Regions from separate parts of the Streptomyces sp. NPDC040622 genome, predicted to be linked through region 2. Evidence: riboswitches for the same ligand, from Rfam matches in the RefSeq annotation. Region 2 holds a riboswitch; the other holds the start of a gene.
The links. Region 2 has a riboswitch for glycine ahead of gcvP (aminomethyl-transferring glycine dehydrogenase). Riboswitches for the same ligand answer to the same signal wherever they lie in the genome.

Region 1: another riboswitch for glycine. It lies ahead of gcvT (glycine cleavage system aminomethyltransferase GcvT); the one in region 2 lies ahead of gcvP (aminomethyl-transferring glycine dehydrogenase).

Annotation. Positions count from the first base shown of each region.
Region 1 is NZ_JBVIXD010000012.1:89,174-97,714, reverse strand. It holds gene ACZ592_RS31995 (ABC transporter substrate-binding protein) at 1-813, opposite strand, end outside; gene ACZ592_RS31990 (ABC transporter permease) at 916-1,920, opposite strand; gene ACZ592_RS31985 (enhanced serine sensitivity protein SseB C-terminal domain-containing protein) at 2,346-3,158, opposite strand; gene ACZ592_RS31980 (enhanced serine sensitivity protein SseB) at 3,332-4,111, opposite strand; gene ACZ592_RS31975 (AAA family ATPase) at 4,160-4,864, opposite strand; glycine riboswitch at 5,013-5,121, shown strand; glycine riboswitch at 5,122-5,234, shown strand; gene gcvT (glycine cleavage system aminomethyltransferase GcvT) at 5,270-6,403, shown strand; gene gcvH (glycine cleavage system protein GcvH) at 6,514-6,891, shown strand; gene glyA (serine hydroxymethyltransferase) at 6,915-8,174, shown strand; gene ACZ592_RS31955 (L-serine ammonia-lyase) at 8,323-8,541, shown strand, end outside.
Region 2 is NZ_JBVIXD010000001.1:7,842-16,382, forward strand. It holds gene ACZ592_RS00045 (bifunctional nuclease family protein) at 65-538, shown strand; gene ACZ592_RS00050 (MerR family transcriptional regulator) at 708-1,325, shown strand; gene ACZ592_RS00055 (DNA polymerase IV) at 1,363-2,895, shown strand; gene ACZ592_RS00060 (PRC-barrel domain-containing protein) at 2,936-3,316, opposite strand; glycine riboswitch at 3,461-3,560, shown strand; gene gcvP (aminomethyl-transferring glycine dehydrogenase) at 3,753-6,641, shown strand; gene ACZ592_RS00070 (DUF5999 family protein) at 6,782-6,988, opposite strand; gene ACZ592_RS00075 (hypothetical protein) at 7,295-7,879, opposite strand; gene ACZ592_RS00080 (glutamate-cysteine ligase family protein) at 8,363-8,541, shown strand, end outside.

The DNA.
Region 1 (8,541 bases), on a different contig from region 2:
GTCCGGCAGGGCCGCGCGGATCGGGTCCGAGGACTTCTTCCACTTGTCGTTGCGGACCAGCACGATCTTCTTGCCGGACTTGTACGACTCGAACTTGTACGGGCCCGAGGAGAACGGCCGCGCGGTGTACTTCGCCTTGGTGTCCTTGGCCTCCTTGACCGGCGAACCGGTCGGCATGGCGAGGAACTGCTCGAAGTCACCGTTGCGCTTGGGCAGCTTGAAGATGATGGTCTGGTCGTCCGGCGTCTCGATCGCCTTCAGACCGCCCTTGTCCTTGTAGGGGCCCTTGTACTTCTTGCCGGGGTCGAGCGCCGCGCGGATGTAGCCGGGGCCACCGGTGATGGTGTCCGTCGCCCAGGAGCGCTCGATGCCGTACTTGACGTCCTTGGAGGTCAGCTTGGAGCCGTCCTCCCAGGTGAGCCCGTCACGCAGCTTGTACGTGTAGGTCTTGCCGTCGTCCGAGATCTTCGCGGTGGAGGTGGCGAGGTCGGGGACCAGCTTCGTGCCCGCCTTGCCCGGCTTGGTGTCGTAGGACACCAGCTGCCGGGTGTAGAAGCGCATGAAGTCCCACGACATGCCGTAGTAGGCGCGCTGGGGGTCGGCGGAGTCGAGGTCCTGCTTGCCGACCATCTTCAGCACACCCCCCTTCTTCTTGGAAGGGTTGGCGACCTTGTTCAGCGCCGCGTTGTAACCGGCACCCTTCGAGTCACCGTCGTCACCGTCACCGCCGCCGCACGCCGTGGTGGTCACCAGTGCCGCGACGACGAGGGCCGCACCACTGGTGAGCCGTCGTTTCGAGGAAACTGTGGGCATTTTCTCGTAACCTCCGAGATTCGCGGTCCCTGGCCTTGAGCTGCCGGAGAACCATGGGTAGAGCCACCTGACATGCGGCAGGGGCAAGCCAGTCGGGTACTGCTAGCGCGTCCCCTTCGGGTCGAGCGCGTCCCGCAGCCCGTCGCCGAAGAGGTTGAAGGCCAGGACCGTGATGAAGATCGTCACGCCGGGGAAGACCATGAACATCGGATCGTGCTCGTACGTCTCGAGGGCGTCGCGCAGCATGCCGCCCCAGGAGGCCGTCGGCGGCTTCACGCCGGCGCCGAGGAAGCTCAGCGCCGCCTCCGTGAGGATGTTGGTCGGGATCATCAGCGTCGCGTAGACGGTGATCGGGGCGACCAGGTTGGGCAGCAGCTCGCGGAACAGGATGTGGCGCCGGCCGCCGCCGAGGCTGCGGGCCGCTTCCACGTACTCGCGCTCGCGCAGCGAGAGCGTCTGGCCGCGGACGATGCGGCCCACGTAGGGCCAGCCGAAGAAGCCGATGACCAGGACGAGGATGCCGACCCGGACCCCGCTGCCGGTCAGTCCGAGCAGGTCGTCCGGCAGGACCGAGACCAGGGAGATGATGAAGAGCAGCTGCGGGAAGGAGAGCAGGACGTCCATCACGCGGCTGATCAGCGCGTCCACCCAGCCGCCGAAGTAGCCCGCGACGATGCCGAAGAGCGTGCCGAGCACGACGGCGACCACCGCGGCCAGGAAGGCCACGAGCAGCGAGATGCGTGCGCCGTAGACGATCCGGCTGAAGATGTCGCGGCCCTTGTTCGGCTCGACGCCGAACAGGAAGTCGCCGCTGACACCGCCGAGCGCGCCCTTGGGGAGGTTGGTCAGCTCGTCGAGCTCCTCCTGGTGGAAGTCGTTGGGCGGGTGGCCCAACAGGCTGACGATCAGGGGCGCGAAGACGGCGACCAGGACCAGGAACAGCACGACGAAGGCGCCGGCGAGGGCCACCTTGTCCTGCTTCAGCCGGTGCCAGGCAATCTGCTTGAGGGAGCGGCCCTCGACCTTCTTCACCCCTGCATCAGCTGCGGGAGCGACGTCCGCTGTCGGGTCCGCGTCCGCAGGTGTGTCATGCAATGGTGCCGTCATCGTGGCAGGGACCCCTCTCAACCGGTGGTGACCGGCCCGCACTTGCCGCTGTAGCGACGTGATCAGTCCGTCGTACACAGGGGCGAAGGCCCCTGGAGCGGGAGTCTTCATCCACGTCGCGATCTGTTACCAGCCTTGTCGGGGAAAGGATGCGCAAACGTGATGCTGATCGAGGTGTTCCGTTATCCGGACGCGTGTGAACGAGGGGCGAACACGGGGCAGTTGGGGTGCAAGGCGCCACGGGAGCCCATAGGGCCCCACCCGCATCAGAACGGGACATCACGGCTGTTGTCGCTGCTCGCGCCGGTGCGCGGGGCCGTTGCGCGGCCGTGCGCGGCCGTTTCACAGGCGTGCGCGGCCGTTGCGCAGGCGTGCGCGGCCGTTTCGCAGGCGTGTGCGGCGCCCGCGTGGCTGATTCGCGCCGCTCAGTACTGCGCGGGGTAGCCGTAGCCGCCGGCCGGCGCGGGGGCCGGCTGGGCCTCTCGGTCGTAGAACGGCCGGGCGTTGGCGCGCAGCCACATCGCGACCGGGTCGTAGTCGTCGGACATCGCGACGGTCGAGACCGGCAGGCCCTCGGGGACGGCCGGGATGGACTGCTGCATCATCGTGCGCACCGCGTCGACCGAGGGGGGCGAGGTGTCGTACACGTCGAGGCCGATGGCCAGGTAGGGCGCTCCGAGCGCGGGCTGCACCCAGGCGCGGCGCAGCGAGCGCACCGCGGGGGTGCGGTGCGCGTTCTGCGTCAACAGGGCGTAGAACTGCGGGATTTCGATGGCCGGCTCGGTGAGCCGGAGCGGGCCCGCGGGCAGCAGGTCCAGGCCCGTGGCGATGCGGCGCAGGTCCAGCCAGGGGATGCCGACGCCGCCGCCCGGCGCGTGCGGATTGAGCCAGAGGCCGTAGTGGTCGGGGTAGAGGGTGCGGGCCACGTCGATGCCGCGCACCACCTCGTAGCTGCGGTTCCAGCCACTGGCGGAGAGCTCCTGGGCGGAGGTCACACAGGGCGCGTAGCCGAGGCCCTCGACCTCCATGTTCCCGTACTGGGCGTCGGGGGATCCCGCCTGGCCGTGCCAGAGCAGCATCCACAGCCGGTCGCCCGCGAGCGCGCGCAGCAGTGCCTCGTACGCGTCGTAGCGCCCCGGGGTCACCTCGCGCAGCATCTGCTCGACCTGTCCCCAGGGGCTCGGACCAGCTCGTCCCGGGGAGATCCCATCGCCCGCGGCCGTGCCCGACGCACTCACCCGTAACCGCCCCTTCACTGAGAACCCGAGTACCCCGCCCGGCACGGCAGAGTGCCCGACCGGGTCATGGAACCAGCTTAAGCGGCGATCCCGGCACGGACTTGACGTACGGCATCTCGGCCCCGTCGCGAGGCGCGACGGGCCGCCGCCGCGCCTGCCGCGACGCGCGCCGCTCAGGCCCCGCGGACGTAGAACGGCCGCACCCGGGCCCGCAGCCAGTCCCCCACCGGGTCCTGCGCCACGTCGAGCAGCACCAGGTTCACCGGCCAGGGGGCCGGGGCGGAGCCGAGGGCGCGGCCGAGGGCCTCCATGGGAAGGTCGCGGGCGGCGCCCTCCCAGGTCGACAGCTCGACGCCGACGAAGAGCGTCGGCTCGCCCGTCTCGACGGTCGCGAGGCAGCGGCGCGCGGTGAGCACGGCCCCGCTCGCCTCGAACTCCCGCCCCGCGGCGGTGAGGAAGTCGACGGGGTCCTCCTGCCAGTCCGGCTCGTAGAGGCGGACCCGGCCGCCGGTGGTGGGCCCGTCCAGCTCGGTGCGGCCGGAGCGGGCGAGCTCGGCGACGGCGGGCGGCGGCAGCGGCACCCCGACGGTGCCGTCGGGGTTCAGGGCGATGCCCAGCTGCGGAGGGAGGCCGCGGGCGAATTCCACGGCGGGTGCCACGGTGTGGCCCATGCGGTCGGCCGCCGCGCCCAGGGCCTGGCGGAACTGCTGCTCGGAGGTGAAGACGGGGACGTACGCCTGACCCTCGATCTCCAGGGTCGGCAGGTCCAGGGTGCCCTGCTCGGGACCGCCGCCGTTGGGCAGCGGGATCCATATCTGGCTGCGGCCGAGCACCTCGACGATCCGGGCGCCCGCCGACGCGGGGCCTCCCAGCGAGGCCGCGAGGACCTCTTCCAGTTCGTTGCCCGGCCATCCGCCGTAGGGATGGGCGTATGCCTGCGCCGGAATGTCCATCTGTCCGTCCAACCCCTGCTCGCGACCGCTCTGCCTGCGGCTCGAACCCTAACGCCGGGCGGCCCGGCGGTCGAAGGCGATCCCGCGCAGCACCTGTGCCGCCGCCCGGTCGAGCAGCACCGCGGAGCCGCAGCCGCGCGGCAGGTCGCCGCGCTCGGTGGCGCCGACGAGCCGGCCGACCGTCCTGCGGTGCCGGGCGAAGGCGTACCGGGAGACGCCTCGGCCGCGCGCGAGCTGGCCCTGGAGCGCGGTGTCCGCGGGCACGTCGAGCAGCAACAGGTGCAGGGCGGTGCCGCGCCGGGCGGCCTCGCGGGCGAGCCAGCCGCGGACCCAGGCCTGGGTGCCGCAGTCGTGCACGACGACGCTGGCCCCGGAGCGCAGGGCGCGGCGCAGTCCCGCGTAGTGCGCGAGGCGGACCAGGGGGCGGTAGACCGCGTAGGGCAGCAGGCGGGGCATCCGGCGGGCCCAGTGGTCGCGGGTGTCCTGGGAGTCGATGCGGGGGCCCGTGACGGCCTGCCGCATCAGGGTCGACTTTCCGCCGCCGGGCAGTCCGGAGACGACGACGAGGTCGCCCTCGCCGAAGGTGAGGCGGTGCGGGCTGTGGCCGCGGCGCTGCCGCAGGTCGCGGACGACGGCGGCCGGGAGCGGGCCGCAGCTCTCGGTGGCGGGGACGGCGGCCTGCTTGGGCAACGCCACCCCCGTGCTCGTGGCGTAGACACTGGTCCTGCTGCGCACCGTGATCGGCCTCCCCATAGCGGTCACGTACTGCTTCCCCGGCAAGTGTAAAGAGAAGGTAATGCGGCACAAGGGGATCCCATGGCCACGGATCCGGCGCCGGTCACGGGTCCCCCCGGACAGAGTCGCGTGCAATGATGTGCGCGCCAACTCCATACCGGCCGTTTGAATCCGCGCGGGAGAGTTCCCGGGACCAGCACGCACTGTGTCGCCCGGGGCGCCGAAGGAGCAAGTCCCTCCCTTGAATCTCTCAGGCCCCGTACCGCGCGGGCGAGGCACATCTGAAAAGCGGACCGCCCCGGCGGTCCCACCCAAGGTGCAAGCCGGGTGTCCCGGATCGGGGACCCGCCCGGCGAACCTCTCAGGTTCCGATGACAGATGGGGAGGACCGACCTCGCCCGTCATGCCCTGGGAGTTCCCTTCATGAGCACTGCCCCCCGTCTGACCGCCCTCGATGCCGTGCATCGAGCGCTCGGCGCGACCATGACCGACTTCGCGGGCTGGGACATGCCGCTGCGGTACGCAAGCGAGCGCGACGAGCACAACGCCGTGCGCACCAAGGCCGGTCTCTTCGACCTGTCGCACATGGGTGAGATCACCGTCACCGGCCCCCAGGCCGTGGACTTCCTGAACTTCGCACTGGTCGGCAACATCGGCTCCGTCGGTGTCGGCCGCGCCCGCTACACGATGATCGTCGCCGAGGACGGCGGCATCCTGGACGACCTGATCGTCTACCGGCTCGGCGCCGCCGAGGCCCCCGAGTACATGGTCGTCGCCAACGCCTCCAACGCGCAGGTCGTGCTCGACACGCTGACCGCCCGCGCCGACGGCTTCGACGCCGAGGTCCGTGACGACCGCGACGCGTACGCGCTGCTCGCCGTCCAGGGTCCCGAGTCCCCCGGCATCCTGAAGTCAGTCACGGACGCGGACCTGGACGGCCTGAAGTACTACGCGGGCCTGCCCGGCACCGTCGCGGGCGTGCCCGCGCTGATCGCCCGCACCGGCTACACCGGCGAGGACGGCTTCGAGCTCTTCGTCTCCCCCGGTGACGCGGAGAAGCTGTGGGGCGCGCTCATGGAGGCGGGCACCCCCGTCGGCATGATCCCGGCGGGCCTCTCCTGCCGTGACACGCTGCGCCTGGAGGCGGGCATGCCGCTGTACGGGCACGAGCTGACCGCGGAGCTGACGCCGTTCGACGCCGGGCTCGGCCGGGTGGTCAAGTTCGAGAAGACGTCGCAGTCGGAGGGCTTCGTGGGGCGCGAGGCGCTCACCGCCGCCGCCGAGCGGGCCGAGGCGGCACCGCCGCGCAAGCTCGTCGGGCTGATCGCCGAGGGCCGCCGCGTGCCGCGCGCCGGTTTCCCGGTGGTCGCCGACGGCAAGGTGATCGGCGAGGTCACCTCCGGCGCCCCGTCCCCGACGCTGGGCAAGCCGATCGCGATGGCGTACGTCGACGCCGGGCACGCGGCCCCGGGGACCCCGGGCGTCGGCGTGGACATCCGCGGCACCCACGAGCCGTACGAGGTCGTGGCCCTGCCGTTCTACAAGCGCCAGAAGTGACGCTGTAGCCGACGTCCCCGCGTGGGCACGGCGTCCGACGCCCCAGAAGTGACCCCACGCACATCTTTCTCGTTCCGCAGCACCCACCCGCGTACAGGAGAATTCAGGTCATGAGCAACCCCCAGCAGCTGCGTTACAGCAAGGAGCACGAGTGGCTGTCGGCCACCGAGGACGGCGTGGCGACGGTCGGCATCACGGAGCACGCGGCCAACGCGCTCGGTGACATCGTCTTCGCCCAGCTTCCCGAGGTCGGCGACACGGTGACCGCGGGCGAGTCCTGCGGCGAGCTGGAGTCGACCAAGTCGGTCAGCGACCTGTACTCGCCGGTCACCGGTGAGGTCGTCGAGGCCAACCAGGACGTGGTCGACGACCCGTCGCTGGTCAACTCCGCCCCGTTCGAGGGCGGTTGGCTGTTCAAGGTGCGCATCGCGGACGAGCCGGGCGACCTGCTCTCCGCCGATGAGTACACCGCCTTCGCCGCCGGCTGACCCATACCGATAGGGATCGTGTGATGTCGCTTCTGAACACCCCTCTCCACGAGCTGGACCCGGACGTCGCCGCCGCCGTCGACGCCGAGCTCCACCGCCAGCAGTCCACCCTGGAAATGATCGCCTCGGAGAACTTCGCTCCGGTCGCCGTCATGGAAGCCCAGGGGACGGTCCTCACCAACAAGTACGCCGAGGGCTACCCCGGCCGCCGCTACTACGGCGGCTGCGAGCACGTCGACGTCGCCGAGCAGATCGCGATCGACCGGGTCAAGGACCTGTTCGGTGCCGAGTACGCGAACGTCCAGCCGCACTCCGGCGCCTCCGCCAACCAGGCCGCCCTCTTCGCGATCGCCCAGCCCGGCGACACGATCCTCGGCCTGGACCTCGCGCACGGCGGGCACCTCACCCACGGCATGCGCCTGAACTTCTCCGGCAAGCAGTTCAACGTGGTCGCGTACCACGTGGACGAGGCCGGTCTGGTCGACATGGCCGAGGTCGAGCGCCTGGCCAAGGAGAACAGCCCCCAGGTGATCATCGCGGGCTGGTCCGCCTACCCGCGTCAGCTGGACTTCGCCGAGTTCCGCCGGATCGCCGACGAGGTCGGCGCGAAGCTGTGGGTCGACATGGCGCACTTCGCCGGGCTCGTCGCCGCGGGGCTGCACCCCAACCCGGTGCCGTACGCGGACGTGGTCACCTCCACCACGCACAAGACGCTCGGCGGCCCGCGCGGCGGCATCATCCTGGCGCGCAACAAGGACTTCGCCAAGAAGCTGAACTCCGCGGTCTTCCCCGGCTTCCAGGGCGGCCCCCTGGAGCACGTGATCGCGGCCAAGGCCGTCTCCTTCAAGGTCGCCGCCTCCGACGACTTCAAGGAGCGCCAGCAGCGCACCCTGGACGGCGCCCGCATCCTGGCCGAGCGCCTGGTGCAGGACGACGCGAAGGCCGTCGGCGTCGGCGTGGCGTCCGGCGGCACGGACGTGCACCTGGTCCTGGTGGACCTGCGCGACTCCGAGCTGGACGGCCAGCAGGCCGAGGACCGCCTCCACGAGGTCGGCATCACGGTCAACCGCAACGCGGTCCCGAACGACCCGCGTCCCCCGATGGTCACCTCGGGCCTGCGGATCGGCACCCCGGCGCTCGCCACCCGCGGCTTCGAGGCCGACGACTTCCGTGAGGTCGCCGACATCATCGCCGAGGCGCTCAAGCCGGGCTTCGACGCGGAGTCGCTGAAGGCCCGCGTGACCGCTCTGGCCGACAAGCACCCGCTGTACCCCAACCTGTAGCACTTTCGTACGCTTTCCTTCGTACGAATCTTCGGGGCACCGCGCACACTGGTAGTGAACACAGTGAGTGCGGTGCCCCGGCTCACGCCCTGCTTTCTGCACCACCCCGGCAGACAACGGCGTCTACCAACCACCATTGGAGTTTCCCGTGGCCATCTCGGTCTTCGACCTGTTCTCGATCGGCATCGGCCCGTCCAGCTCCCACACGGTCGGTCCGATGCGCGCCGCCCGCATGTTCGCGAGCCGCCTGAAGAACGAGGGCCTGATGGCCCACACCGCGGCGATACGGGCCGAGCTGTACGGCTCGCTCGGCGCCACCGGCCACGGACACGGCACCCCCAAGGCCGTTCTGCTCGGCCTGGAGGGC
Region 2 (8,541 bases):
CCCGGCCGGTACTCGGCGGGTGCCCGACTACCCAAACCTGCCAGCCACGTCCTAGGGTTGCTGTGTGAACGAGCTCGACGTCGTAGGTGTCCGGGTCGAAATGCCCTCCAACCAGCCGATCGTGCTCCTGCGTGAAGTGGGAGGCGACCGGTACCTCCCCATCTGGATCGGACCAGGTGAGGCGACCGCCATCGCCTTCGCTCAGCAGGGCATGGCACCCGCACGGCCGCTGACCCACGACCTGTTCAAGGACGTGCTGGAGGCGGTGGGCCAGGAGCTCTCCGAGGTGCGCATCACGGACCTGCGCGAAGGGGTCTTCTACGCGGAGCTCGTCTTCGCCAGTGGTGTCGAGGTGAGTGCGCGCCCGTCCGACGCCATAGCGCTGGCGCTGCGCACCGGGACGCCCATCTTCGGGAGCGACGGCGTCCTGGACGACGCCGGCATCGCGATCCCGGACGAGCAGGAGGACGAAGTGGAGAAGTTCCGCGAGTTCCTCGACCAGATCTCGCCCGAGGACTTCGGGACCAACAGCCAGTGAGCCGCTTCCGGCGGCCCGCGTCGGACCATTCAGCTAGCCTTTCCCCGCGGTGAGGCACGGGAAACCACTCTCAGGGTGATTATCACTCGGCGTGCCGAGTGTGGCGATCGTTGACGAGCCCCTGGCGACTGCCTACCGTCGTGAAGGCAGGTCAAGGAGGGAGGTCGGCGTGAGAAGCAGCGGCGACGGTACGGCGATGGGCGGTCCGTACCCGCTCCACGGCGGCGCGGCCGAGCACTCTCCGAACCGGCCCATGGCGGTCCAGGGGAGCGGGGACGCTACGTTCGAGCACACCGAGCAGGTCGGCTACCGCGGTCCCACCGCGTGCGCGGCCGCGGGCATCACCTACCGACAGCTCGACTACTGGGCCCGTACGGGTCTGGTCGAGCCCAGCGTGCGGGCCGCGGGCGGCTCCGGGACACAGCGGCTCTACAGCTTCCGTGACGTGGTCGTGCTGAAGATCGTGAAGCGCTTCCTCGACACCGGGGTGTCGCTGCAGAACATTCGTACGACTGTCCAGCATCTGCGGGAGCGCGGGTTCCGCGATCTGGAGCGGATGACGCTGATGAGCGACGGCGCGACGGTCTACGAGTGCACGTCCCCCAGTGAGGTCCACGAACTGCTCCAGGGCGGCCAGGGGGTCTTCGGGATCGCCGTGGGCGTCGTCTGGCAGGACGTCGAGGCCGCGCTGTCCCAGCTGCACGGCGAGCGCATCGACACCGGGGAGACCCTCGTCGGGCACAACCCGGCCGACGAGCTGGCCAGACGGCGCAACAAGGCCGTCTGAGGCCGCGTTGTCAGTGGCGTAGGGCAGCATCGGAGATGTGAGAAGCGCGCCGACGATTCTGCATCTGGACATGGATGCCTTCTACGCGTCCGCGGAGCAGGCCGCGAAGCCGAGCCTGCGCGGAAAAGCCGTGGTCGTGGGCGGTCTCGGGCCGCGAGGCGTGGTCGCCACCGCTTCCTACGAGGCCCGTCGGTTCGGGGTGCACTCGGCGATGCCCATGGGACAGGCGCGCAGGCTGGCGCCGAACGCCGCCTACCTCGTGCCGCGCTTCGGGCTCTACCGCGAGGTCAGCGAACAGGTGATGGGGCTGCTGCGGGCACTGTCACCGCTCGTGGAGCCGCTCAGCCTGGACGAGGCCTTCGTGGACCTGGAGGCGGGCGGTGTCGCCGACGACGAGGGATCGGCCAGGGCCGTGGGGGAGCGGCTGCGGGCGGACATCAGGGCGGTGACGGGGCTGAACGGCTCGGTGGGGCTCGCCGTCTCCAAGATGCTGGCGAAGATCGCCTCCGAGGAGGCCAAGCCGGACGGGCTCAGGCTGATAGCGCCGGGGACGGAGCGTGCGCTGCTCGGTCCGATGTCGGTGCGGACGCTGCCGGGCGTGGGGCCGGCCACGGGTGACCATTTGCGGCGGGCCGGGATCATCACGGTCGATGAGATCGCGGAGGCCGGTGAGGACGAGCTCGTACGGCTGCTGGGGAAGGCGCACGGCGGCTCGCTGTACGCGATGGCGCTGGCGCGGGACGAGCGGCCCGTGGTGGCGGAGCGTGAGTCGAAGTCGGTCAGCGTCGAGGACACGTACGACGTGGACATCCACGACAGGGTGCGGGTCAGGACGGAGGTGGCGCGGCTTGCCGAGCGGTGTGTGCAGCGGCTGCGGGCGGCGGGGCACTCGGGGCGGACCATCGTGCTGAAGGTCCGCCGGTTCGACTTCTCGACGCTGACGCGGTCCGAGACGCTGCGCGGGCCCACGGACGACCCCGGGGTGGTGCGGGAGGCCGCCGCGCGGCTGCTGGAGGCCGTGGACACCACGGGCGGGGTGCGGCTGCTCGGCGTGGGCGTCACGGGCCTCGCCGACTACACGCAGGAGGACCTGTTCGCGCAGGCGCAGGCGGCCGAGGCGCTCCTGGCGGTGGCGGTGGCGGCGGCCGAGGCCGGTGCTGAGGGCCGTGCCGAGGCCGGGGCGGGTGTCGTCGGGGCCCGGGAGGCGGTGCCGACGGAGCGGGACACGGCGCAAGAGCGGGGCAGGGAGCTCGCCGAGGAGACCGAGGCGCCGGCGGAGCGTCGGTGGGCGGCAGGGCACGACGTGCGGCATGCCGAGTACGGGCACGGGTGGGTGCAGGGGAGCGGTCTGGGGCGGGTGACGGTGCGCTTCGAGACGCCCGGTTCGCCGCCCGGGCGGGTGCGGACGTTCAAGACGGACGACCTGGATCTGGAGCTCGCGGAGCCGTTGCCGTTGGTCGGCGCGGGGTCGTGCGGCGAGGGGGTGGCCGGGGCGGAGCTCGAGGCCGGGTCCGGTGTCGCTGGTGCGGCGGCGGAGGGCAGGGCCGAGGTGCGCTCCGGGCCGGAGTGACCGGAGTGACCGGAGTGAGGGGTGTCGCGTGGGACGGGGCTCAGGGGATTTCCGTGCCCGCGATCCGGCCGAAGGTCTGGTCCGGGGGCGGCGGGGCCTGCGGCGGGGCCGTGTCCAGGCCGTAGTGGTGGTAGAGCTGCAGTTCCTGCTCGGGGGAGAGGTGGCGGCCCACGCCGAAGTCCGGGGCGTCCCTGATCAGGGCGCGGTCGAAGGGGATGTGCAGGGTGCCGTCCTCGACCAGTTCGCTCGGCTCCAGCGGGACGAAGGTGTCGCGGCTGAACAGGCCGGTGCGTATGGCCGCCCACTCCGGGGCGCCGGTGGCATCGTCGAGGTAGACCTCGTCGATCGTGCCGATCTTCGCCCCGTTCCTGTCGAACGCCTTGCGGCCGATCAGGTTGCGCGGATCGATGTCGGTCTGCACGGGCCCTCCAGCTGATCGCGGCTTGTCGAAATCGGGCGTAACTCATCCTTATTCGTTCGTAGTCACTACGAAAGAGCACTTCGGGGCAGGCGGCCACTCGAGGGATCGGCCATGGTCCTCGCTGGTAGGCTGGCGCCTGGCTGCTGACCCCGTGCGGGAGAGCTCTCCGGAATGCACTTCCCGGAGGCGCCGAAGGAGCAAATCCTCCCCGGAATCTCTCAGGCACCCGTACCGCACGGACGAGGTCACTCTGGAAAGCAGGGCGGGCGTCGGGCGGGCACGTTCGGAACCCTTCCTCACCGACGGTGAAAGCAGATCTGTCCATGGACCGGACGGGCCTGTGAAGCTCTCAGGTTGAGATGACAGAGGGGGAGGCCGTCCGGGTACCCGCGCCGTGGTACCCCTCGCAGGTCGTGCAGACCAGGAGGCCTCCGCAATGACTGCCACCAATCGCATCCCGCTCTCCGAGCTCGAGCAGGGCATCCCCTTCGAGTCGCGGCACATCGGGCCCGATGCGGAAGCGCGGGCCAAGATGCTCGCCCAGGTCGGGTACGGCTCGCTCGACGAGCTGACGGCCGCCGCGGTGCCGGATGTGATCAAGAACGCCGAGGCGCTGAACCTGCCCGGCGCGCGCACCGAGGCCGAGGTCCTGGCCGAGCTGCGTTCCCTCGCCGACCGGAACCAGGTCCTCGACTCCATGATCGGGCTCGGGTACTACGGGACCTTCACCCCGCCGGTCATCCTGCGCAACGTCATGGAGAACCCGGCCTGGTACACGGCCTACACGCCGTACCAGCCCGAGATCTCGCAGGGCCGGCTCGAGGCGCTGCTCAACTTCCAGACGATGGTCGCCGAGCTGACCGGACTGCCCACATCGGGCGCCTCGCTCCTGGACGAGGGCACCGCCGCCGCCGAGGCCATGGCCCTCTCGCGGCGCATGGGCAAGGTCAAGGACGGCGTGTTCCTCGTGGACGCCGACGCCCTGCCGCAGACCGTCGCCGTCATCCGGACCCGTGCCGAGCCCACCGGCGTCGAGGTCGTCGTCGCCGACCTGAGCGAAGGCGTGCCCGCCGAGGTGGCCGAGCGCGGCGTGGTCGGCGTGCTGATCCAGTACCCGGGCGCCTCCGGTGCCGTACGCGACATCAAGCCCCTGATCGACCAGGCGCACGAGCTCGGCGCCGTCGTCACCGTCGCCGCCGACCTGCTCGCCCTGACGCTGCTCACCTCGCCCGGCGAGCTGGACGCCGACATCGCCGTCGGCACGACCCAGCGCTTCGGCGTGCCGATGGGCTTCGGCGGACCGCACGCCGGCTACATGGCGGTCCGTGAGAAGTTCGCGCGCAGCCTGCCGGGGCGGCTCGTCGGCGTCTCCGTCGACGCCGACGGCAACAAGGCCTACCGCCTCGCGCTGCAGACCCGCGAGCAGCACATCCGCCGCGAGAAGGCCACCAGCAACATCTGTACCGCGCAGGTGCTGCTCGCGGTCATGGCCGGCATGTACGCCGTCTACCACGGGCCCGAGGGCCTGAAGTCGATCGCGCGGCGCACCCACCGGTACGCGACGCTCCTCGCGGCGGGCCTCACCGCCGGCGGCGTCGAGGTCGTCCACGGCGCGTACTTCGACACGCTGACCGTGCGCGTCGAGGGCAAGGCCGAGGAGCTCGTCTCCGCCGCCCGCGAAGGCGGCGTGAACATCCACCAGGTCGACGCCGACCACGTCTCGCTCGCCTGCGACGAGACCACCACGCGGGGCCAGCTGGCCGCCGTGTGGAGCGCGTTCGGGGTCGAGGCGGACATCGAGGCGCTCGACGAGCAGACGGCGGACACACTGCCGGAGGGCCTGCTGCGCGGCGACGACTACCTCGCCCACCCGGTCTTCCACCAGTACCGCTCCGAGACGGCCATGCTGCGCTACCTGCGCAGGCTCGCCGACCGGGACTACGCGCTCGACCGCGGCATGATCCCGCTGGGCTCCTGCACCATGAAGCTCAACGCGACCACCGAGATGGAGCCGGTCACCTGGCCCGAGTTCGGCCAGCTGCACCCCTTCGCGCCCGCCCAGCAGGCCCAGGGCTACCTCACGCTCATCCGTGAGCTGGAGGAGCGGCTCGCCGAGGTCACCGGCTACGACAAGGTCTCCCTGCAGCCCAACGCCGGCTCGCAGGGCGAGCTCGCGGGCCTGCTCGCGGTCCGCGGCTACCACCGGGCCAACGGCGACGAGCAGCGCACCGTCTGCCTCATCCCGTCCTCCGCGCACGGCACGAACGCGGCGAGCGCCGTGATGGCCGGCATGAAGGTCGTCGTCGTGAAGACCGCCGGGGACGGCGAGGTCGACATAGAGGACCTGCGCGCCAAGATCGAGAAGCACCGCGACGAGCTGGCCGTGCTGATGATCACCTACCCCTCGACGCACGGCGTCTTCGAGGAGCACGTGGCCGACATCTGCGCGTCGGTGCACGAGGCCGGCGGCCAGGTGTACGTCGACGGGGCCAATCTCAACGCCCTGGTGGGCCTCGCCAAGCCGGGCCACTTCGGCGGCGACGTCTCGCACCTGAACCTGCACAAGACCTTCTGCATCCCGCACGGCGGCGGCGGCCCCGGCGTCGGCCCGGTCGGCGTCCGCGAGCACCTCGCGCCGTACCTGCCCAACCACCCGCTGCAGCCCGCGGCGGGACCCGAGACCGGTGTCGGCCCGATCTCCGCGGCGCCGTGGGGCTCGGCCGGCATCCTGCCGATCTCCTGGTCGTACGTGCGCCTCATGGGCGGTGAGGGCCTCAAGCGGGCCACCCAGGTCGCGGTGCTCTCCGCCAACTACATCGCCAAGCGGCTCGAGCCGCACTACCCGGTGCTCTACACCGGTCCCGGCGGTCTCGTCGCGCACGAGTGCATCATCGACCTGCGTCCGCTCAGCAAGGCGACCGGCGTCAGCGTCGACGACATCGCCAAGCGGCTCATCGACTACGGCTTCCACGCGCCGACCATGTCGTTCCCGGTCGCCGGCACGCTGATGATCGAGCCGACGGAGAGCGAGGACCTCCACGAGATCGACCGGTTCTGCGAGGCGATGATCGCCATCCGCCGGGAGATCGAGAAGGTCGGCTCCGGCGAGTGGACCGCGCAGGACAACCCGCTGCGCAACGCGCCGCACACCGCCGCGGCCCTGGGCGGCGACTGGGAGCACGGCTACAGCCGTGAGGAGGCGGTCTTCCCGTCCGGCGTCGCCGCCGCGGACAAGTACTGGCCGCCGGTGCGCCGCATCGACCAGGCGTACGGCGACCGGAATCTGGTCTGCTCCTGCCCGCCCCTGGATGCGTACGAGGACTGATGACCGCGCCCGTGCGGAGCCGGGCATGCGGCGGGGCCGGTTCGGAGACTTCTCTCCGGGCCGGCCCCTCGTCTTGTCTGTGGAGCGTCGGTGGTGCGTCGGTGCTGCGCGGAAGTACGGGTGTGCGGATGTGCCAGTGCTCAGGCGGCTGTCATGACCTGGTCGGTGCCCAGCGGTCGGTGCGGGGCGATGATCTGACCGTCCGGCAGCAGCTCACCGGTGTCCTCGAAGAGCAGGACGCCGTTGCACAGCAGGCTCCAGCCCTGCTCCGGGTGGCTCGCCGCGAGGAGTGCGGCTTCCCGGTCGGCGGAGTCGGCTGTCGGGCACGGTGGTTGGTGCTGGCACATGGAAGGGTTCTTTCGCTGCGATGAGATGGCTGTGACGTCGGTCCTGTGGCTCGATGCGGTGTTCATAACCGCCCCCCGTTTGTAGTCGGTCCGCTCCCAGTGTTGCCCTCCGGGCGTCAATCCGCAGGGATTTTGGTGCAGCGGCCTCTCCCGCTTAATGACGTATCACCCGCCCGGACGGTTCAGCTCAACTTCCCTGTCCCTTTGGGTGGTTCGGGGTGGCCTTACTGGGCTAGTCCACTTGGGTGGACAGCACTGTGCCCCGCGGCCGGGGGCACGGGGCACCAGGAAGCGCAGGGGGTGGCGTCAGGCGGGTGAGCTCAGCAGCGGCGCCGGGGTCAGACGGTGGTTGAGCATCGGGAGCAACTCGGCGACACGGTGCGGGCGGTGGGCCGCGATGCCGGGCGGCGCCGGTGCCAGCGGCACGAGCAGGTCGGTGGCGGCGAGAGGGCCCTCGGCGCCGTCGTCCGTGCAGTCGCGGTGCAGCCAGAGAGTGATCATGTAGAGCTCGGGTACGGACAGCAGCCGCGGCTGGCAGGGCATGGGCATGGCCTCGGCGTGCCGCAGCGCCCGTTCGGTGGAGGCGATGTACGGGCCTTCGAAGAAGTGGGAGAACGCCCAGCCGTCGGGGGTGAGCATCGTGTCGGCCGCGGCCACGGCGCGTTCGCCGCAGCGGATCAGGAAGCGCCAGCCGGCGAGGCGGGTGGGCGAGGTGCCCTCTGGAGTGATGCGGTCCAGGACGTGGACCGGCAGCGGGAGTTCCGGGCTCGCCGGTCCCTGTGCGGTACGCAGGGACGGGGTGCGGGCCTCGCGTACGGCGGTGGGGGAACCGAGTGCCGCGAGAACGCTGCGCAGGGCGGGCGCGGGGGCCGGGGGGACATGCAGCGGCATGGTGGGTCGCCTCTCTCATTCGACAGGCACGGTGGAGCGGGGGCAGGTGCGTGACGTCGCTGTCAGCTCTGGGTCAGAGGGGCGGGGGCTGGAACCGCGAGCGCCAACTCTCTGCCTAGATTGTGGAGTTTATACGAGATGTGTTCGAACGATGTTTCATCTAGACGAAGCGGATATTGCGAGCAAGTCCTTATTCGGACGCGCTTGTGAGAGCTTTCACCCGATTTTGCGCGGGGTCCACCGTCATGACCTCGCATTGCCGCTCGGGCGCGGTCGGCCGATTTTTGCCGGTACTTTTGACCAGGCGCGTCGGAAGGGAATCTTCACCGTGCCGCATGCCTGGTGAATGTGCCGGACGACAGCTGCGTCGAGCGTACTGGTCGGTGGTCGCGCGTGGGGCGTTATCGATCACATTGCCGGGGCATCATCCCCCGTACACAGCGGCCGGGTCCTCGGTCGCTCCGTTCTAGGAGGGACGCTTCGATGGGGGAGAAGGTCGCGGCGGGCACGTTCGACCTGGCCGATCGGAACCACTACCGAGGCAAGCTCCGAGAGTGTCTTGCGGGGCTGGAGCGATTGCTGGAGGAGCAGCGGTTCGATCGTCCCAAGAATCTGATGGGGATGGAGATCGAGCTGAATCTCGCCGGGCCGGACGGGCTGCC